Regions from separate parts of the Streptomyces sp. NPDC050806 genome, predicted to be linked through region 2. Evidence: predicted binding sites of a transcription regulator. Region 2 holds the regulator's gene; the other holds the start of a gene.

Region 1 (10,530 bases), on a different contig from region 2:
GGGCCTGGGCGTACGCGGCGCCGTCACCTCGCCGACGTTCGTCATCGCCCGGGTGCACCCCTCGCTGCATGTGGGCCCGCCCCTGGTGCATGTCGACGCCTACCGGCTCGGTGGCGGCCTGGACGAGATGGAGGACCTGGACCTGGATGTCTCGCTGCCGGAGTCCGTGGTCGTCGTGGAGTGGGGCGAGGGCAAGGTCGAGGAGCTGTCCGAGGACCGGCTGCACGTCACGATCGCGCGCACGGTGGGCGCCGCGGCGGCCGTGGCGGAGGACGAGGACGACGTCCGCGAGGTGACGGTCACCGGCGTCGGCGAGCGCTGGGCGGGCAGCGACCTGAGCGTGCTCCAGGAACTCTGAGCAGCGTGCTCCAGGAGCGAAGCGTGCTCCAGGAGCGCTGAACAGGGCGCGGTCGCGGCCCCTCGCGGGCCGTCGTTTCCGGGGCGAGGGGCTCCGTAGTGCTCCGTAGTTTCCGACAAGCCGTCGGCAAGATGTTGCGTCGGCGGTACCGGGCGTGGTCACATGGAGGGAGAGAGCCGGTTAGGTCTACCTAACTATGCCCGCTCGCCCCAGGAGCCCCGGGAGGCATCCATGTCGGCCCACCAGTCCCTCGCCGCGGCGGCCCGCCGCGACGACAGCGAACCGTCTCCGTTCCGGCGCGAGGACGGCCCCCGGCCGACGATGAACGAACTCCTGGCGTCCTGTGCGGCCGCCAGCGCGGTCTCCACGCCCCCGGAAGCCCCCGAGGCCCCGGCCACCGCCGAAACCCGCCCCGAGCCCGCCCCAGAGGCCCCCCACCTGCCGAACAGCGACCGCGACGCGGCGTAGGCACGCCGCGCCCCGACCGCGCCGTCACGCAGGCCCGGCGCGACGACCGCGACGCCGCGTGCACACCGGGCGCGGCGCCGACCTGCGACGCCGCGCAGGCGCCCGGCGCGGCAGTGGTGTCCGCTCCGGCCGCGCGGAAAGACCGTCCACTCGCCGCCACGGCACCTCGTAGCCCGTACGGGTGATTCATCAGCCCGCGCCGCCCCGCTGCGCCGTACGGGTGCACCAACGCCTCCCGGGCACCCTCCGCCGCCCCGCATGCGCCACCCCCCCTTGGGTAACCCCCGGGTGGGGGGATGCGGGGCCGCGCTTCGGGGTGCGAGAGGCGACCGGATACGGTCACCCGCCGAGCATCGCCGGGCGGGTGCGGTCACCCGCCGAGCGGCACCGGTCGCGTTCCGACCGGCCCCGGGCAGCCTCGGGACAGCGGGCGCATGGCGCCCTCGGCAGCCGCGAAGCCGCGAAGGCTACGAAACGACGACGACCTTCGTGCCGATCGTGGCGAACTTCCACATGGCCGTGCCGTCGGCGCGCTTTTCGCGGACGCCGCCCGTCTTCTTCTGCTGGGCGTCCGGCTGCGGCATCGAGCCGTCGACCGCCGCGCTGAAGCCGACCACCACGTTGTCGACCGTCGCGAACCGTACGACGTTCTCGATCGGGATTCCGTCGGAACCGGTCACGCTCGCCGAGCGCGTGGTCACCGAGTACGCCCCGGGCGCCGGGCTGACCTTGCTCGGTACGACCTCGTACGTGCGCAGGACCTGCTCCTTCGGGCCGATCAGCCACACCCGTCGGTCGTCCAGCGCGTACACCACGCGCTTGCCCGAACCGGAGTGCGCCGGCACCGCGGTCTCGCGCTTCTCCTTCTCCTCCGCCGACTCCTTGGGCTTGTGGTCGCCCGACGGCGCCGGCGAGGCCGAGCCGCCCTTGGCCGAGCGCACCGGCTTCAGGGGGGCGGAGGCGTCGGCCGAGGCCTGGAAGCCCAGGAAACCGACCGCGGCCAGTGCCACCACGGTGAGAGCCGTCACGATCGAGCTGCTCCTAGCGGCCACCGCCGTGCCACCTTTCCGTACGGATCCGTACGTGTCCGAGGTCCGAAGGCCGGCACACGGCGTGCCGGAGTCCCAGCACGCAGCGTACCGGCGAGCGCAGCACCCGGCAGGGCGGCGTCCGCCGCGCCGTAGTCTTGAGGGCGTGCTGCTGCTTGCCCTTGACACCGCAACCCCCGCCGTCTCCGCCGCGCTGCTCAGCTGCGCCCCCGACACCGGCGGCGGCCCGGCCGCTCCCCGCGTGCTCGCCGAGGCGCGCGAGGTGGACGCCCGCCGCCACGGCGAACTGCTGCTGCCCGCCGTCGACCGGGTGCTCGCCGAGGCCGGCGTGAAGCTCGACGCGGTCACCGACATCGTCGTGGGCGTCGGCCCCGGCCCGTACACCGGGCTGCGCGTCGGCCTGGTCACCGCCGCCACCTTCGGCGCGGCCCTGGACGTGCCCGTGCACGGCCTGTGCTCGCTGGACGGCATCGCGTACGCCTCCGGGATCGAGGAGCCCTTCGTCGTGGCGACGGACGCGCGCCGCAAGGAGGTCTACTGGGCCCGGTACGACGACTTCCGTACGCGGACCACCGAGCCCGCCGTCGACCGCCCGGCCGACATCGCCGAGCAGGTCGCCGGGGTGCCGGCGGTGGGCGCCGGCGCGGTGCTGTACGACGGCACCTTCGACGGCCTGCGCGCCGACGGGCCCGAGCACCAGTCGGCGGCGGCCCTCGGCGCGCTCGCCGCCGAGAAGCTGGCCCGTGGCGAGACGCTGCTGCCCCCGCAGCCGCTGTACCTGCGCCGGCCGGACGCGCAGGTCCCGGCCAACTACAAGGTGGTCACCCCCAAGTGACCGCCCACGCCGACCAGTCCGCCGCCACCGCGCCCGCCGCCGTGCTGCGCGAGATGCGCTGGTGGGACATCGAGCCGGTGCTGGCGCTGGAGGAGGAGCTGTTCCCCGAGGACGCCTGGTCCCGGGGGATGTTCTGGTCCGAGCTGGCGCACTCCCGCGGGCGCGGCGCGAACCGCCACTACACCGTCGCCGAGCGGGACGGCCGGCTCGTCGGCTACGGCGGGCTCGCCGCCGTCGACGGCACCGGCGACGTCCAGACCATCGCCACGGCCCGCGACCAGTGGGGCTCCGGGCTGGGCGCCAGGCTCCTCACCGACCTGCTCACCGCCGCCACCGCCTTCGAGTGCCACGAAGTGCTGCTCGAAGTGCGCGTCGACAACCTCCGCGCCCAGCGGCTGTACGAACGCTTCGGCTTCGAGCCCATCGGCTTCCGCCGCGGCTACTACCAGCCGGGCAACGTCGACGCCCTGGTCATGCGCTACACCTCCGAATCCCTCGTACAAGGAACACCGATCAATGGCTGACGAACCGCTCGTCCTCGGCATCGAGACCTCCTGCGACGAAACCGGTGTCGGCATCGTCCGCGGGCACACCCTGCTGGCCGACGCGATCGCCTCCAGCGTCGACGAGCACGCCCGCTACGGCGGCGTCGTCCCCGAGGTCGCCTCGCGCGCCCACCTGGAGGCGATGGTCCCCACCATCCAGCGCGCCCTGAAGGACGCCGGCGTGGCCGCCTCCGACCTGGACGGCATCGCGGTCACGGCCGGGCCGGGCCTGGCCGGAGCGCTGCTCGTGGGCACCTCGGCGGCCAAGGCGTACGCGTACGCCCTCGGCAAGCCGCTGTACGGCGTCAACCACCTCGCCTCGCACATCTGCGTCGACCAGCTCGAACACGGTGCGCTGCCCGAGCCGACGATGGCGCTGCTGGTCTCCGGCGGCCACTCCTCGCTGCTGCTCGCGCCGGACATCACCTCCGACGTGCGGCCGCTCGGCTCGACGATCGACGACGCGGCGGGCGAGGCGTTCGACAAGGTCGCGCGGGTGCTGAACCTCGGCTTCCCCGGCGGCCCGGTCATCGACCGCATGGCGCGCGAGGGCGACCCGGAGGCGATCGCGTTCCCGCGCGGCCTGACCGGTTCGCGGGACCCGAAGTACGACTTCTCCTTCTCCGGCCTGAAGACCGCCGTGGCCCGCTGGATCGAGGCCAAGCGCGCGGCCGGCGAGGAGGTCCCGGTGGCCGACGTCTCGGCGTCGTTCCAGGAGGCCGTCGTGGACGTGCTGACGCGGAAGGCCGTACGGGCCTGCAAGGACCACGGCGTGGAGCACCTGATGATCGGCGGCGGCGTGGCGGCCAACTCGCGGCTGCGCGCGATGGCCGAGCGGCGCTGCGAGGACGCGGGCATCACGCTGCGCGTGCCGCGCCCGAAGCTGTGCACGGACAACGGCGCGATGGTCGCGGCCCTCGGCGCCGAGATGGTCGCGCGGAACCGGCCGCACTCCGCCTGGGAGCTGTCCGCCGACTCCTCCCTGCCGGTCACCGAGCCGCACGTCCCGGCCCCGGGCCACCAGCACCGGCACGGCGTCCCGCACTCCCACCACGGGCACGGTCACGGCCACGACCACGTGCACGAGGTCAGCAAGGACAACCTGTACTCGTGATCAGCCGCCGGCCGGCCGCGGCGCGGGCTGCCCGACGAGCATGGTCGGGGCGCCCGCGACGCGGGTGAGCAGGACCGTGGCCGCGTTCGGGCCGCGGAGCCTCACCTTGCGGCGGATCTCCTCCGGCTCGACGGCGGAGCCGCGCTTCTTGACCGTCAGCACGCCGATCTCGCGTTCACGAAGGAGCGACTTGAGTTTCTTCAGGTTGAACGGCAGCTCGTCGGTGATCTCGTAGGCGGCGGCGTACGGGGTGGGGCGCAGCTCGTCGGCGGTGACGTACGCGATGGTCTCGTCGATCAGCCCGCCGTCCAGCTCGGCGGCGGCCTCTGCGACCAGGTGGGCGCGGATGACGGCGCCGTCCGGCTCGTAGAGATAGCGGCCCACGGGGCGCACGGGCGGGTCGGGGAGCGGCGCCGTGGTGCTGAGCGAGGCGCCCGAGGGCAGCAGGGTGGCGCGTACGGAGCCGGGCTCGGTGCCGAACCAGAGGACGGCTTCCTTCACGTCGCCGCCGTCCGAGATCCACTCCGCCGCCGCGTCCTCGGGGATCGCCTCGTGCGGGATGCCGGGCGCGATCTTCAGCGCGGCGCGCGGGGCCTTGCGGGCCGCCTCGATGGCCCAGGAGAGCGGCGGGGAGTACGCCTCGGGGTCGAATACCCGGCCGCGGCCGCCGCGCCGCGCCGGGTCCACGAAGACCGCGTCGTACGGGCTCGTGTCGATCTCCGTGACGTCCGCGCAGCGCACCTCGATCAGGTCCGCGAGACCCAGTGCTTCGGCGTTCGCCCGCGCCACCTCCGCGGTCAGCGGGTCGCGGTCGACGGCCAGTACGGAGATGCCGGCCCGCGCGTACGCGAGCGCGTCGCCGCCGATGCCGCAGCACAGGTCGGCGACGGACCGTACGCCGAGCGCGGACAGGCGTGCCGCGCGGTGCACGGCCACGGTGCGGCGGGTGGACTGCTCGACGCCGTTCGGGGTGAAGAACATCCGGTACGCGTCCTCGGCGCCGAACTTCGCGACCGCGCGCTGCCGCAGCCGGGCCTGGCCGAGCGCCGCGGAGACCAGCTCGGCGGGGTGCTCGCGGCGCAGCCTGGTGGCGGTGGCGAGCTCCTGGGCGGGGTCGTGGTCGCGGAGGCCGGCCAGCAGGGTCCGGCCCTCGTCACTGAGCAGCGCGTGGAAGGCGTCGAGAGGGTTCACCCGGCCCATTCTGGGGCAGGTCACGAGACCGCCGTCCGGGCAGGCCACGGAACTCCCGCCGAGCCACGTTGGCACTCCGCTTGACCGAGTGCTAACCGCGTCATAGTCTCGGCGCTGGCACTCCCCGTTGGAGAGTGCCAAACAGCGAGCCGACCGGGCGCACGCCCGGGAAGCGAGCGAAAGCTACGCGCGACGGGCAGGTCCGGCACCCGCGACGACGGATCGACCTGGTCGCCACCTCAGACAGTTAACCCCGTGAGATCTCCGAAGGGGGAGGTCGGATCGTGACGACCGCCAGCTCCAAGGTTGCCATCAAGCCGCTCGAGGACCGCATTGTGGTCCAGCCGCTCGACGCCGAGCAGACCACGGCTTCGGGCCTGGTCATTCCGGACACTGCCAAGGAGAAGCCCCAGGAGGGCGTCGTCCTGGCCGTGGGCCCGGGCCGCTTCGAGGACGGCAACCGTCTTCCGCTCGACGTTTCCGTCGGCGACGTCGTGCTCTACAGCAAGTACGGCGGCACCGAGGTGAAGTACAACGGCGAGGAGTACCTCGTCCTCTCCGCCCGCGACGTTCTCGCGATCGTCGAGAAGTAGTCGCGGCGTCCGGGCTCACCTCGGACACCGGTACTGCACCCAGCTTTTCTGACCTGCGCCCCTGGTTCCCGCGTCTCACCACCCGGGGCAGGGGCGCAGTTCGTTGAGAGTACGACTAAGGACACGTAACTCATGGCGAAGATTCTGAAGTTCGACGAGGACGCCCGTCGCGCCCTCGAGCGCGGCGTCAACAAGCTTGCCGACACGGTCAAGGTGACGATCGGCCCCAAGGGCCGCAACGTCGTCATCGACAAGAAGTTCGGCGCCCCGACCATCACCAACGACGGTGTCACCATCGCCCGCGAGGTCGAGGTCGACGACCCGTACGAGAACCTCGGCGCCCAGCTGGTGAAGGAGGTGGCGACCAAGACCAACGACATCGCCGGTGACGGCACCACCACCGCCACCGTCCTGGCCCAGGCGCTGGTCCGCGAGGGTCTGCGCAACGTCGCCGCCGGTGCCTCCCCCGCCGCCCTGAAGAAGGGCATCGACGCCGCCGTCAAGGCCGTGTCCGACGACCTGCTCTCGACGGCCCGCCCGATCGACGAGAAGTCCGACATCGCCGCCGTCGCCGGCCTGTCCGCCCAGGACAAGCAGGTCGGCGAGCTCATCGCCGAGGCGATGGACAAGGTCGGCAAGGACGGTGTCATCACCGTCGAGGAGTCCAACACCTTCGGCCTGGAGCTGGACTTCACCGAGGGCATGGCCTTCGACAAGGGCTACCTCTCCCCGTACATGGTCACCGACCAGGAGCGGATGGAGGCCGTCCTCGAGGACCCGTACATCCTGATCCACCAGGGCAAGATCGGTTCGATCCAGGACCTGCTGCCGCTGCTGGAGAAGGTCATCCAGGCCGGCTCCTCCAAGCCGCTGCTGATCATCGCCGAGGACGTCGAGGGCGAGGCCCTGTCGACCCTGGTCGTGAACAAGATCCGTGGCACCTTCAACGCCGTCGCCGTGAAGGCCCCCGGCTTCGGTGACCGCCGCAAGGCGATGCTCGGCGACATGGCCACCCTCACCGGTGCGACCGTCATCGCCGAGGAGGTCGGCCTCAAGCTCGACCAGGCCGGTCTGGACGTGCTGGGCACCGCCCGCCGCGTGACCGTGACCAAGGACGACACCACCATCGTCGACGGTGGCGGCAACTCCGAGGACGTCGCGGGCCGCGTCAACCAGATCAAGGCCGAGATCGAGTCCACCGACTCGGACTGGGACCGCGAGAAGCTCCAGGAGCGCCTCGCCAAGCTCGCCGGTGGCGTCTGCGTCATCCGCGTGGGTGCGGCCACCGAGGTCGAGCTCAAGGAGAAGAAGCACCGTCTGGAGGACGCCATCTCCGCGACCCGCGCCGCGGTCGAGGAGGGCATCGTCTCCGGTGGTGGCTCCGCTCTGGTCCACGCCGTGAAGGTGCTGGAGGGCAACCTCGGCAAGGAGGGCGACGAGGCCACCGGTGTCGCCGTCGTCCGCCGCGCCGCCGTCGAGCCGCTGCGCTGGATCGCCGAGAACGCCGGTCTCGAGGGCTACGTCATCACCTCCAAGGTGGCCGAGCTCGACAAGGGCAACGGCTTCAACGCCGCCACCGGCGAGTACGGCGACCTGGTGAAGGCCGGCGTCATCGACCCGGTCAAGGTCACCCGCTCCGCCCTGGAGAACGCCGCCTCCATCGCCTCCCTGCTGCTCACGACCGAGACCCTGGTCGTCGAGAAGCCGGCCGAGGAGGAGCCCGAGGCCGGTGGCCACGGCCACGGCCACGCGCACTGATTCTGCGGCTGAACCGCCGCCGCTCTCGCGGACCTGGTTACTCGCCGCGGGGGTAACTCAAGCGGTGGTTGCGGTACGAACGGGCCCGGCATCCCTGAAGGGGTGCCGGGCCCGTCGCGTTTTCGCTTCCCTACTGCGGCCCGTACTTGCGGCCCGTGCGGGACGTGACGCCGCCCAGCAGGTTGCGCGGGGCGAGCTTCACCACGCCCATCAGCGCCTTGTACCGGGGGTCGGGGATGGACAGCGAACGGCCCCTGGCCAGGTCCTTCATCGCGGCGTCGACCAGGTTGTCGGCGCCCAGCCACATCCAGCCGGGGATGTTGTCCGTGCCCATGCCCGCGCGCTCGTGGAACTCGGTACGGACGAAGCCGGGGCACAGCGCCATCAGCCGCACCCCGCTCCCCGCCAGGTCGCGCGCCGCGCCCTGGGTGAACTGCACGACCCACGCCTTGCTCGCGCCGTAGGTCCCGCGCGGTACGAAGGCCGCGACCGAGGCGACGTTCACCACCCCGCCGCGCCGCCGCTCGCGCATCCCCTTCACCGCCGCCGACGTCAGCCGCAGCACCGCCTCGCAGTGCACCTTCAGCATCGTCAGCTCGTCGGCCATGGGGACTTCGAGGAACTCGCCCTTGTTGCCGAAGCCCGCGTTGTTCACGAGCAGGTCCACCGGGTGCTTGCGGTCGTCCAGCCGTTCCTCGACGGCCGTGATGCCCTCCTCCGTCGCCAGGTCGGCGACCAGCACCCCGACCTCGACGCCGTGCCGGTCGTGCAGTTCGGCCGCGTGATCGCGCAGCTTCTCTTCGTTACGGGCAACCAGCACCAGGTTGTGCCCGTCGGCCGCCAGCCGGCGCGCGAACGCCGCTCCGATGCCCGCCGTCGCTCCCGTGACCAATGCAGTCGTCATAAGAGAACGCTATCCGCCCGGAGCGGTCCCGCCCGCCCGGGCCGCGAGTCGTCAGGTGCGGTGTGCGGCAAGGGACCTCAGTGCCGGGCACCGATGCCATTCGGTCCATTGATGGTCGGTTTCACGACGAAAGGTCCGCCCGGAATGCCTGCCTCCTGCGGGCTTCGGCCGCTCCAAAGCGGTGACCGAATATTCCGACTGCGCCCCAAGTAGTGCTTATGCTTGAGGAATGATCGAGGCCCGTCATCTCCGTGTGCTGCGCGCCGTCGCGCGGACCGGCTCCTTCTCCGCCGCCGCACGGGAGCTCGGCTGCACCCAGCCCGCCGTCTCCCAGCAGATAAAGGCGCTGGAACAGTCGGCCGGCACGCCGCTGATCGTCCGCACCGGCCGTGAAATGCGTCTCACGGAGGCGGGCGAGGCCCTCGTACGGCACGCCGCCGGCATCCTCGCCGGGCTCACCGCCGCCGAGGAGGAGGTCGCCGCGATCGCCGGGCTGCGGGCCGGGCGGGTGCGGCTGGTGTCCTTCCCCTCGGGCAGCTCCACGCTGGTGCCGACCGCGCTGGCCGCGATGCGGTCCGCGCACCCCGGTACGGCGGTGTCGCTGGACGAGGCGGAGCCGCCGCGCTCCATCGAGATGCTGCGCGGCGGGGACTGCGAGATCGCGCTGGCCTTCCGCTACCCCGAAGTGCCGGGCGCCGACCCGGCCGCCGAGTCCGAGTGGGACGACCTGGTGGTCCGCCGGGTGCTCACGGACCGGCTGGTGGGACTCGTGCCCGAGCGGCACCGGTTCGCCGGCGTCGGCCGGGCCGGCTTCGCCGAGCTGGCCGAGGAGCCGTGGATCGCGGGCTGCCCGCGCTGCCGCCGGCACCTGGTCTCGGTGTGCGAGAACGCCGGTTTCACGCCGCGCATCGACTTCGCCACCGACGACTATCCGGCCGTGATCGGCCTGGTCGGCGCCGGGCTGGGCGTCGCCGCGCTCCCGGAGCTGGCGCTGTCCTCGGTACGGCCCAAGGGCGCGCGCACGATCCTGCTGGAGCCGGTCGTGCAGCGCGAGATCGTGGCCCTCACCCTCCCGGACCTGGCCCAGGTCCCGGCGGTGACGGCGATGCTCGACCAGCTGGCGGCCGCGGGCCGCCGCTGACCTGCCCCGCGTCGCTCGCCCGGCGGTACGGGAGGCCGCACCGCCGTGGGCGGCCGCAGTGGAGAAACGTTTCGTCTGTTCGGGTGTCGGGCCCGGCGTCAGCCGCCGGACATCGTCGCGTGCCCCGGGCCGCCCGCCGGCACCAGGCGGTGGCGGGCCCGGCCCATCAGCTCTTCCCTCTCGTCCTCGGTCAGTCCTCCCCAGACGCCGTAGGGCTCACGAACGGCCAGCGCATGCGCCGCGCACTCGGCGCGTACCGGACAGCGCATGCAGACCTCTTTCGCCGACGTCTCACGCGCGCTGCGGGCCGCACCGCGCTCGCCCTCGGGGTGGAAGAAGAGCGAACTGTCCACGCCGCGGCAGGCGGCGAGCAGTTGCCAGTCCCAGAGGTCTGCGTTCGGGCCCGGAAGGCGGGAGAAATCTGCCATTGCTAGTCCCCTCGAAGCGTGGCGGTATCGGGCTCCTGGTCAAGACCGTACATCTACCTTCTAAGTAGATGTAAATATGACTCTTCTCGAATCTTGCCCCAGAACCAAGAAACACGGAAGAAAAGTCACCAAACAGGGCAAAGCGG
Region 2 (10,530 bases):
CGGCGTCGCCGAGCACCTCAGGAGCCGGGTGCACGCCTTCGCGCCGACCCCGCCCGACGACGACCTGGCGCTGCTGGTCCTCCAGGCGCTGCGGCCGTAGCGGCACGGGGGAGAGGGCACTCGCCGGGTACCGGACAATGGAGGCATGCCTTCTGCACTCCCCGACGGCGAGCCCCTGCCCGAGGACGGGGCGCTGCCCGCCTCCGCCCTGGCCGGAGCGGGCGAGCGGCCCCTCGGGTTCTATCTGCACGTGCCGTACTGCGCGACCCGCTGCGGATACTGCGACTTCAACACCTACACCGCGAACGAGCTGCGCGGCTCCGGCGGCGCGCTCGCCTCGCGCGAGAACTACGCCGACACGCTGATCGAGGAGATCCGGCAGGCCCGCAAGGTCCTCGGCGCCGACCCCCGGCGCGTCGAGACGGTCTTCGTCGGCGGCGGCACCCCGACGCTGCTGCCCGCTGCCGACCTCTCCCGGATGCTCGCCGCGATCCGCGACGAATTCGGCTTCACGCCGGACGCGGAGATCACCACCGAGGCGAACCCGGAGTCCGTCGACCCGCGCTACCTCGCGGAGCTCCGCGCCGGCGGCTTCAACCGGGTCTCCTTCGGCATGCAGAGCGCCAAGCAGCACGTCCTGAAGATCCTCGACCGTACGCACACCCCGGGCCGGCCCGAGGCCTGCGTCGCCGAGGCCCGCGCCGCCGGCTTCGACCACGTCAACCTCGACCTGATCTACGGCACGCCCGGCGAGTCCGACGACGACTGGCGGGCCACCCTGGACGCGGCCGTCGGCGCCGGTCCGGACCACGTCTCCGCCTATGCGCTGATCGTCGAGGAGGGCACGCAGCTCGCCCGCCGCATCCGCCGCGGCGAGGTCCCGATGACGGACGACGACGAACACGCCGACCGCTACCTCATCGCCGAGGAGACCCTGACCGCGGCGGGCTTCACCTGGTACGAGGTCTCCAACTGGGCCACCTCGGCCCCGGCCCGCTGCCGCCACAACGAGCTGTACTGGACCGGCGCGGACTGGTGGGGCGCGGGCCCCGGCGCGCACAGCCACGTCGGCGGCGTCCGCTGGTGGAACGTGAAGCACCCCGGCGCGTACGCCCAGGCACTCTCCGAGGGCCGCACGCCGGGCGCGGGCCGCGAGGTCCTGTCGGCCGAGGACCGCCGCGTCGAACGCATCCTCCTGGAACTGCGGCTGGCGGCCGGGTGCCCGCTGTCCCTGCTCCGCCCCGACGGCCTCGCCGCGGCGGAGAAGGCCCTGGCCGACGGCCTCCTGGACCCGGCCCCGTACGAGGCCGGCCGGGCCGTCCTGACACTGCGCGGCCGACTGCTGGCGGACGCGGTGGTGCGGGACCTGGTCGACTGACCCCGGCCGGGGTCAGTCCGCCGGTGCCGTGACGAAGTCGATCAGTTCCTCCACCCGTCCCAGCAGCGCCGGCTCCAGGTCCTTGTACGAGTGGACCGAGGCGAGGATGCGCTGCCAGGCGGCGCCCGTGTTCTCCGGCCAGCCGAGTGCCCGGCAGACGCCCGTCTTCCAGTCCTGGCCGCGGGGGACCGAGGGCCAGGCGGGGATGCCGACGGAGGCGGGCTTCACGGCCTCCCAGATGTCGATGTAGGGATGGCCGACGATCAGGACGTTCGCGTCCGTGACCGACGCGGCGATGCGGGACTCCTTGGAACCGGGCACGAGGTGGTCGACGAGGACGCCGAGCCGGGCGTCCGGGCCGGGGGAGAAGGAGCCGACGATCGAGGGAAGGTCGTCGACGCCTTCCAGGTACTCCACGACGACGCCCTCGATGCGCAGGTCGTCGCCCCAGACGCGTTCCACCAGCTCCGCGTCGTGGCGGCCCTCGACGTAGATGCGGCCGGCGCGGGCCACACGGGCGCGGGCACCCGGGACGGCGAGGGAGCCGGAGGCGGTGCGCCGCGGCCCCTGGGGGCGTGCGGACGCGGCGGAGGGGCGTACGAGAGTGACGACCTTGCCCTCCAGCAGGAAGCCGCGGGGCGTCATCGGGAAGACCCGGTGCTTGCCGAAGCGGTCCTCCAGGGTGACGGTCGGGCCCTCGGCGGTCTTCTCGCAGCGGATGACGGCACCGCAGAACCCCGTGGCGACCTCCTCCACGACGAGGTCGGGCTCGGCCGGCACCTCGGGCGCGGGGCGCTGCTTCTTCCACGGAGGGGTCAGGTCGGGGCCGTATTCTCTGCTGCGCATTCGACAGACGATATGCGGGGCGGGCGTCCCCCGGGTGGGCTAGCCGGGCGACACGCCGAAGCGGCGGGCCAGCTCGTCGCGCTGGGCGCGGACGAAGCGGGCATCCACGACGGCGCCGTGGCCGGGTACGTACCGTGCGTCCTCGCCGCCGAGGGACAGCAGCCGGTCCAGCGCGGCCGGCCAGCAGGCGGGGAGCGCGTCGGGCCCGGCCTGCGGTTCCCCCGACTCCTCGACGAGGTCGCCGCAGAAGACGATCTCCGGCTCACCCGGCCCGCACCGCACGCAGACCGCCAGGTCGTGCGCGGTGTGCCCGGGCCCGACGTTCGCCAGCAGGACGCGGCGGTCGCCCAGGTCGAGGGTGCGCTCCCCGCAGATCGCGTGATCGGGGACGACGAGGGTGTCCACGGCCACCGCCGTCGCCTCCGGGTCGGCCCCGTTCCGTACCGCGTCGCCGGCCAGCGCCTCCGGCTCGCGGCGCAGCAGCTCGCCCAGCCCGGTCGGCCCGAAAACCGTCACTCCCGCGAACGCCGCGGTGCCCAGCACATGGTCGAAGTGCGGATGGGTGAGGACGATGTGCGTCACCTCACGGCCCAGGACGTCGCGCACCTGGCGGCGCAGCTCGGCGCCCTCGCGCAGCCCGGACCCCGTGTCGATCAGGAGAACGCCGGTGGTGCCGGCCACGACCCCGGCGGTGGCGTCCCAGGTCGGCAGCCGGCGCCGCGCGACGCCGTCCGCGAGCCGTTCCCACCCGGCCTCTTCCCAAGTCGTGCGCATACCGCGACGCTAGCCCGTATACCGGGAAATCGCGCGCGGCCGCCCGGCTGACCTGGGCCGATCCCGGGGACACGGACCGGTCTCGGCGCGATACGGTGGCCCGCCGGGCCGCGAGCCGTGTCGCCCGGCCTTGCCCCGGCCGTGCTACCCGGCCGTACACTGGACGGGGTTTGGCACTCGGGCAGGTCGAGTGCCAGGGACGGCCGGCCGGGCCGCCCCGGACGGACGGCCGCGAACGGCCTGGCGAGAGCGCGGGACTGGAGGTGTACGCGATGCTCAGCGAACGCAGACTCGAAGTGCTGCGTGCCATCGTCCAGGACTACGTCGGCACCGAGGAGCCCGTCGGCTCCAAGGCGCTCACGGAGCGCCACCAGCTCGGCGTCTCGCCCGCCACCGTCCGCAACGACATGGCCGCGCTGGAGGACGAGGGCTTCATCGCCCAGCCTCACACGAGCGCCGGCCGTATCCCCACCGACAAGGGCTACCGCCTGTTCGTCGACAAGCTGGCGGCCGTCAAGCCGCTGTCGGGTCCCGAGCGCAAGGCGATCCACAGCTTCCTCGACAGCGCGGTGGACCTCGACGACGTCGTGGCCCGTACGGTCCGGCTGCTCGCGCAGCTGACCCGGCAGGTCGCGGTGGTGCAGTACCCCTCGCTGACCCGGTCCACCGTCCGGCACGTGGAACTGCTGTCGCTGGCGCCCGCGCGGCTGATGCTCGTCCTGATCACCGATACCGGGCGGGTCGAGCAGCGCATGATCGACTGCCCCGCGCCGTTCGGCGAAACGTCCCTGGCGGACCTGCGGGCGCGGCTCAACAGCCGTGTCGTGGGGCGCCGGTTCACGGATGTGCCGCAACTGGTGCAGGACCTTCCCGAGTCCTTCGAGGCGGAGGACCGGGGCACGGTCTCGACAGTGCTGTCGGTGTTGCTGGAGACTCTGGTGGAGGAGACCGAGGAGCGGCTGATGATCGGCGGTACCGCCAATCTCACGCGCTTCGGTCATGATTTCCCGCTGACGATCCGGCCGGTGCTGGAGGCGCTGGAGGAGCAGGTCGTGCTCCTCAAGCTGCTGGGAGAGGCCAAGGACTCGAGCATGACCGTGCGCATCGGGCACGAGAACGCTCACGAGGGCCTCACTTCCACATCGGTCGTCGCCGTCGGCTACGGTTCGGGCGACGAGGCAGTCGCCAAACTCGGCGTGGTCGGACCGACCCGCATGGACTACCCCGGAACGATGGGAGCGGTACGCGCAGTGGCACGTTACGTCGGACAGATCCTCGCGGAGTCGTAAGTGGCCACGGACTACTACACGGTCCTCGGTGTCAGTCGCGACGCCTCGCAGGACCAGATCAAGAAGGCTTTCCGGCGGCTGGCGCGCGAGCTGCACCCGGATGTGAACCCCGATCCCAAGACCCAGGAGCGGTTCAAGGAGATCAACGCCGCTTACGAGGTGCTGTCGGACCCGCAGAAGAAGCAGGTCTACGACCTCGGCGGGGACCCGAATTCCCAGGGCGGCGGCGCCGGTGCCGGCGGCTTCGGTGCGGGCTTCGGCAACTTCTCCGACATCATGGACGCGTTCTTCGGCACGGCGTCGCAGCGCGGGCCGCGCTCGCGCACCCGGCGCGGCCAGGACGCGATGATCCGGCTGGACGTGGAGCTGCACGAGGCCGCGTTCGGTACGACCAAGGACATCCAGGTCGACACGGCGGTCGTGTGCACGACCTGCTCCGGCGAGGGCGCCGCGCCCGGCACCTCCGCGCAGACCTGTGACATGTGCCGCGGCCGCGGCGAGGTCTCGCAGGTCACCCGGTCCTTCCTGGGCCAGGTCATGACCTCGCGGCCCTGCCCGCAGTGCCAGGGGTTCGGCACGGTCGTACCGACCCCGTGCCCCGAGTGCGCGGGCGACGGCCGCATCCGGTCCCGCCGGACGCTCACGGTCAAGATCCCGGCCGGTGTCGACAACGGCACCCGCATCCAGCTCGCGGGCGAGGGCGAGGTCGGCCCCGGCGGCGGCCCGGCCGGCGACCTGTACGTCGAGATCCACGAGGTCGCGCACCCGGTCTTCCAGCGGCGCGGCGACGACCTGCACTGCACGGTCACGATCCCGATGACCGCGGCGGCGCTGGGCACGAAGTGTCCGCTGGAGACGCTGGACGGGGTGCGCGACGTCGACATCCGGCCCGGCACCCAGTCCGGCCAGTCCATCCCGCTGCACGGCTGCGGCATCACGCACCTGCGCGGCGGCGGCCGCGGCGACCTGGTCGTCCACGTCGAGGTGCAGACCCCCGGCAAGCTCGACGCGGAGCAGGAGGAGCTGCTGACCCGGCTCGCCAAGCTCCGCGGCGAGGAGCGCCCCACGGGGCAGTTCCAGCCGGGCCAGCAGGGCCTCTTCTCGCGTCTGAAGGATGCGTTCAACGGGCGGTAGGCGCGGGCCGGGGGTCCGGGGGTCGTCCCCCGGACAGGCACGGTCAGCCGGGACAGCAGGGCCTCTTCTCGCGCCTGAAGGATGCGTTCAACGGGCGGTAGGCACCGGGCCGGGGGGCCCGCGGATCATCCCCCGGACAGGCACAGCCAACGGCCGGTAGAAGCCGTTGGAATGTACGCGTCACGGCCGCCCCCGATTCGGGGGCGGCCGTGACGCGTGACACGATATGGACATGCCCACCGCGCTGACCGAGCTGAGCGCTCACCCGATCGTGCAGGCTCCCATGGCCGGCGGCGCCTCGTGCCCCGAGCTGGCCGCGGCCGTCAGCGGGGCCGGCGGCCTGGGCTTCCTCGCCGCGGGCTACAAGACGGCCGACGGCATGTACCAGGAGATCGAGCGGCTGCGCGGAATGACCGGCCGGCCCTTCGGCGTGAACCTCTTCATGCCGCATCCGGAGCTCGCCGACGACGCGGCCGTCGAGGTCTACCGCGACCAGCTCGCGGGCGAGGCCGACTGGTACAAGGCCGCGCTCGGCGACCCCCGGGGCGCCGCCGACGACGGGTACGAGGCCAAGCTCGCCATCCTCCGTGAGGACCCGGTACCGGTCGTCTCGTTCACCTTCGGCTGCCCCACCGCCGAGACCGTCGAGTCCCTGGCCCGGGTGGGCACGTACACCGTCGTGACCGTCACCACGGCCGCCGAGGCGCGCGCCGCGCAGGCGGCCGGCGCCGACGCCGTGTGCGTGCAGGGCATAGAAGCGGGCGGCCACCAGGGCACCCACCGCGACGACCCGCAGAGCGACGGCACCGGCGCGGGCGTCGGCCTGCTGGCGCTGATCGCCGAGGTCCGCGAGGCGGTGCGGCTGCCGGTCATCGCGGCGGGCGGCCTGATGCGCGGCGCGCAGATCGCCGCCGTACTGGCGGCCGGCGCGGCGTCCGCGCAGCTCGGTACGGCCTTCCTGGCCTGCCCCGAGTCCGGCGCCCACCCGCTGCACAAGCAGGCGCTGACCGACCCCCTGTACACGCGCACCGAGCTGACCCGGGCGTTCTCCGGGCGCCCGGCCCGCGGGCTGGCGAACCGTTTCCTGCGCGAACACGGCCCGTACGCGCCGGCCGCCTACCCGGCCGTCCACCTCCTCACCTCACCGGTACGCAAGGCCGCGGCCAAGGCCGGCGATCCGCAGGCCATGAGCCTGTGGGCGGGCCAGGGCCACCGGCTGGCCCGGCGGCTGCCCGCCGCCGAGCTGATGGAGGTGCTGGCGGCCGAACTGGCCGCGGCGCGCGCCGAATCGAACCCCGCCGGCCCCGCCGGATCCGGACCTCTTGGGAGTGCCTCGTGACCGCCCCGGTCTTCCTCGTCGACTCACTGGCCGGCGCCGCGCCGGGCGCTGCCCTCACCCTGGACGGCCCCGAGGGACGCCACGCGGTCTCCGTACGCCGGCTGCGCGTCGGCGAGGAGATCGTGCTCACGGACGGCTCGGGAAGGGGCGCGTACGGGACGGTCGCCGCGGTCGAGGGCAAGGACCGCCTCGACGTCGCCGTGACGGACGTACGGACCGAGGAGGCGCCGCGGCCCCGCATCACGGTCGTGCAGGCGCTGCCCAAGGGCGACCGCGGCGAACTGGCCGTGGAGACCATGACCGAGACCGGCGTGGACGCGATCGTGCCGTGGCAGGCGTCCCGTTGTGTGACGCAGTGGAAGGGCGAGCGGGGCGCCAAGTCGCTGACGAAGTGGCGCAACACCGCCCGGGAGGCCGGGAAGCAGGCCAGGCGCCTGATGTTCCCGGAGGTCGCGGCGGCGGCCTCGACGAAGGACGTGGCGGAGCTGCTGAGCGGCGCCGCCTTCGCCGCCGTGCTCCACGAGGAGGGCAGCGAGCCGCTGGCCCGCGCCGAACTCCCCGCCGACGGCGGCATCGTGCTCGTCGTCGGGCCCGAGGGCGGGGTGTCCCCCGAGGAGCTGGAACTGTTCGCGGCGGCCGGGGCGAAGCCGTACCGGCTCGGCGCGAGCGTGCTGCGCACCTCCACCGCCGGCACGGCTGCCACGGCGCTGCTGCTGGGCCGTACGGGCCGCTGGGACTGAGCGCAGCGGGGCCCGTACGGCCTCGCGGCCTCAGATCAGCGTGGCGTCGAGCGTGATGTTCTTGACGCCCGCCAGTGCCTGGCTGACCGGGCAGTTCTTCTTGGCGTCCTCGGCGGCGGCCCGGAAGTCGTCCTGGGACAGGCCGGGCACCTTGGCCCGCACGGTCAGTGCGATGGCGGTGATGCCCTCGCCCGGCTGGAAGGTGACGTCGGCCCGGGTGTCGACCGTCTCGACGGTGTAGCCCTGGCCGGCCAGGCCGTGCGAGAACGCCATGGAGTAGCAGGAGGAGTGGGCCGCCGCGATCAGCTCCTCAGGGCTGGTCTTCCCGCCCGGCTCCTCGGCGCGGGCCGGCCAGCTCACGTCGTACGTACCGACCTTGGAGGAGTCCAGGGCCACCTGGCCCTTGCCCTCCATCAGGTTGCCTTCCCAGTGGGTCTTGGCCGTGCGCGTCGTTGCCATGGTGGGTCGCTCCCGTAGGTGGCGGAACTTGACTCTTCGCGCCCCAGGTTAGTGACGATCGGCGTGGCCCGGGCCGCGCCGCGCGGAGTTGGCCGGAGCGGGCCTGTCGGGCCGCGCGGCGCCGGTGGCACGCTGCCGGACATGAAGGGACGCGTGCGGGGCCGTTGGTTACGGGCGTTGGCAGCGGCGGGTGCCGCGGGTGCGGTGGCCGCAGGAACAGCGGCGTGCGAGCCCACCGGTTACTCCAACACATCTGCGATAGCGGTGACGACGGATCGTCAGGCAACCCGGGCGCTGGAGTGGGAGAGCGTCAATGTGAGCTGGCTGAGCTGTACGGCGTCGGCGCCCAACGGCGGCGAACCGGCACCCAGGGCGACCGCCGACGCCACCCCCGTCACGACGGACCGCGCCCGGGTCAGCTGCCAGGGCCAGACCGTCAGCGGGGAGCGGATCGCCATCAACGGCAATGTGACCAGGGTGGTCGACGGCCGGTGCGTGGAGGGCAGCGGCCTGGTCGCCAGGGTCGACGACCGGGTGATCTTCCGTACGAACACCATCGGCAACTGCAACGCCCCGGCCTCCGGCAGCACGGACCGGCCCAACGAGGGTTCCACCTCCCGGCCCGCACGCGATGACAACAGCGGTGGCGGCGGCGAGGACGGCAGCAGCGGCGGCGGGGGCGGCAGCGAACCCGGGAACAGCGGCGGCAACAGCGGCGGTGGCGGCAGCGACAACGGGGACGGCAACGGAAACGACAACGGCGGGGGCGGCGGCCGGAACGGCGACGGCTGGAACGGCGACGGCCACGACGACGGGAACGGCGGTCACGACGGCGACCACGGTGACGGCCACGACGACTGCCCCGACGGCGACCACGACAACGGTCACCACGACGACCAGGGCGACCACGACGAGGGCAAGTGGGACGAGGGCAAGGACGGTCACGACGACGGTAAGTGGGACGAAGGCAAGGACGACGGCGGCAAGTGGGAGGACGGCAAGGACGGTCACGACGGGGGCAAGTCGGACGACGGCAAGTGGGACGAGGGCAAGGACGCTGAGGACGACCCGGGTGACGGCGCGAAGGACCGTTCCGGCACGTGGGTGGCACGGTAGTGACGGTCTCCCGGCCGCCGGTCGGTACGATGCGGGTCGTACGAGCCGACGACCCGTGAGGAGCGCTCCGGTGGCGGGAGAACCGCAGGCCGACTGCCTGTTCTGCAAGATCGTGGCGGGCGACGTGCCCGCGACGATCGTCCGAGAGACCGAGACGACCGTCGCCTTCCGCGACATCAACCCCCAGGCGCCGACCCACGTCCTGGTGATCCCCAAGGTTCACCACCCGGACGCCGCGTCGCTGGCCGCCGCCGAGCCGCAGATCGCCGCCGACGTGCTGCGCGAGGCGGGCGAGGTCGCGGCCGAGGAGAAGATCGACGGCACCGGCTTCCGCATCGTCTTCAACACCGGCTCCGGCGCCGGTCAGACCGTCTTCCACGCGCACGCCCACGTACTCGGCGGCCGCGGCCTCAACTGGCCCCCCGGATAACCACCGGGGCCGCCCTGCGGACACCTCCGCCGTGCGGACACCTCCGCCGTGCGGACACCTCCGCCCTGTGGACAACTCGGGGCCGCTCCCCCGGACCGCATAAAATCCCCGGTCGTAAGGGGGGCCACAAGCCGAACCGTTACTGCCCGGCCGCCCCTTCGGCCCCGGGGCCCAGCTCGGCCCACCGGCCTCAGCTCGGCCCCGGCCCTCCGCCCCGGCCCCCGACCGCGCCCCCGGCCCCCGCCCCTCGGAGCAGGATCAGCACCTTGTCCGTACGTGAACTGGTCGTTCTCGGCACCGCCAGCCAGGTGCCCACCCGGCACCGCAATCACAACGGCTACCTGCTGCGCTGGGACGGTGCCGGGCTGCTCTTCGATCCCGGTGAGGGAACGCAGCGCCAGATGCTGCGGGCCGGGGTCGCCGCGCACGACCTGAACCGGCTGTGCGTCACGCACTTCCACGGTGACCACAGCCTGGGGCTGGCCGGGGTGATCCAGCGGATCAACCTCGACCGGGTGCCGCATCCGGTCACCGCGCACTACCCCGCGAGCGGGGCGCACTTCTTCGAGCGGCTGCGCTATTCGACGGCGTACCGGGAGACCGTGCGGCTGCGCCAGGAGCCGGTGTCCGGTGACGGCGGCACCCTCGCGGAGACGCCGGCCTTCACGCTCACCGCGCGCCGCCTCTCGCACCCGGTCGAGTCCTACGGCTACCGCCTCCAGGAGCCGGACGGGCGGCGGATGCTGCCCGAGCGGCTGGCCGCGCACGGCATCGCGGGACCGGAGGTCGGCCGGCTGAACCGGGAGGGCTCGGTCGTCCGCGAGGACGGCCGTACGGTCACCCTGGAGGAGGTCAGCGAGGTACGGCCGGGCCAGTCGTTCGCGTTCGTGATGGACACCCGGCTGTGCGTCGGCGCGCACGAGCTGGCGGCGGGCTGCGACATGCTCGTCATCGAGTCCACGTTCCTGGACGGCGACCGGCAGCTGGCCGAGGAGCACGGCCACCTGACGGCGGGCCAGGCGGCC

The links. Region 2 encodes HrcA, which represses chaperone genes, less so after heat shock. Its sites were predicted from a motif close to TTNGCACTCNGNNNNNCNGAGTGCNAA; they were not measured.
Region 1: the regulator HrcA is predicted to act here: its motif matches at 5,629-5,655, upstream of groES (co-chaperone GroES).

The regions. Positions count from the first base shown of each region.
Region 1 covers NZ_JBVJIF010000008.1:242,709-253,238, forward strand. Annotated here, with positions in the region: gene tsaE (tRNA (adenosine(37)-N6)-threonylcarbamoyltransferase complex ATPase subunit type 1 TsaE) at 1-358, shown strand, start outside; gene ACZ6WH_RS25955 (hypothetical protein) at 590-826, shown strand; gene ACZ6WH_RS25960 (hypothetical protein) at 1,294-1,878, opposite strand; gene tsaB (tRNA (adenosine(37)-N6)-threonylcarbamoyltransferase complex dimerization subunit type 1 TsaB) at 2,021-2,710, shown strand; gene rimI (ribosomal protein S18-alanine N-acetyltransferase) at 2,764-3,234, shown strand; gene tsaD (tRNA (adenosine(37)-N6)-threonylcarbamoyltransferase complex transferase subunit TsaD) at 3,227-4,369, shown strand; gene ACZ6WH_RS25980 (THUMP-like domain-containing protein) at 4,370-5,569, opposite strand; gene groES (co-chaperone GroES) at 5,845-6,153, shown strand; gene groL (chaperonin GroEL) at 6,286-7,911, shown strand; gene ACZ6WH_RS25995 (SDR family NAD(P)-dependent oxidoreductase) at 8,042-8,815, opposite strand; gene ACZ6WH_RS26000 (LysR family transcriptional regulator) at 9,045-9,956, shown strand; gene ACZ6WH_RS26005 (WhiB family transcriptional regulator) at 10,055-10,384, opposite strand.
Region 2 covers NZ_JBVJIF010000009.1:6,578-17,107, reverse strand. Annotated here, with positions in the region: gene ACZ6WH_RS27420 (SpoIIE family protein phosphatase) at 1-100, shown strand, start outside; gene hemW (radical SAM family heme chaperone HemW) at 146-1,378, shown strand; gene ACZ6WH_RS27410 (DUF3097 domain-containing protein) at 1,391-2,224, opposite strand; gene ACZ6WH_RS27405 (MBL fold metallo-hydrolase) at 2,264-2,998, opposite strand; gene hrcA (heat-inducible transcriptional repressor HrcA) at 3,271-4,287, shown strand; gene dnaJ (molecular chaperone DnaJ) at 4,288-5,421, shown strand; gene ACZ6WH_RS27390 (nitronate monooxygenase) at 5,654-6,760, shown strand; gene ACZ6WH_RS27385 (16S rRNA (uracil(1498)-N(3))-methyltransferase) at 6,757-7,500, shown strand; gene ACZ6WH_RS27380 (OsmC family protein) at 7,531-7,959, opposite strand; gene ACZ6WH_RS27375 (hypothetical protein) at 8,224-9,075, shown strand; gene ACZ6WH_RS27370 (histidine triad nucleotide-binding protein) at 9,146-9,505, shown strand; gene ACZ6WH_RS27365 (ribonuclease Z) at 9,772-10,530, shown strand, end outside.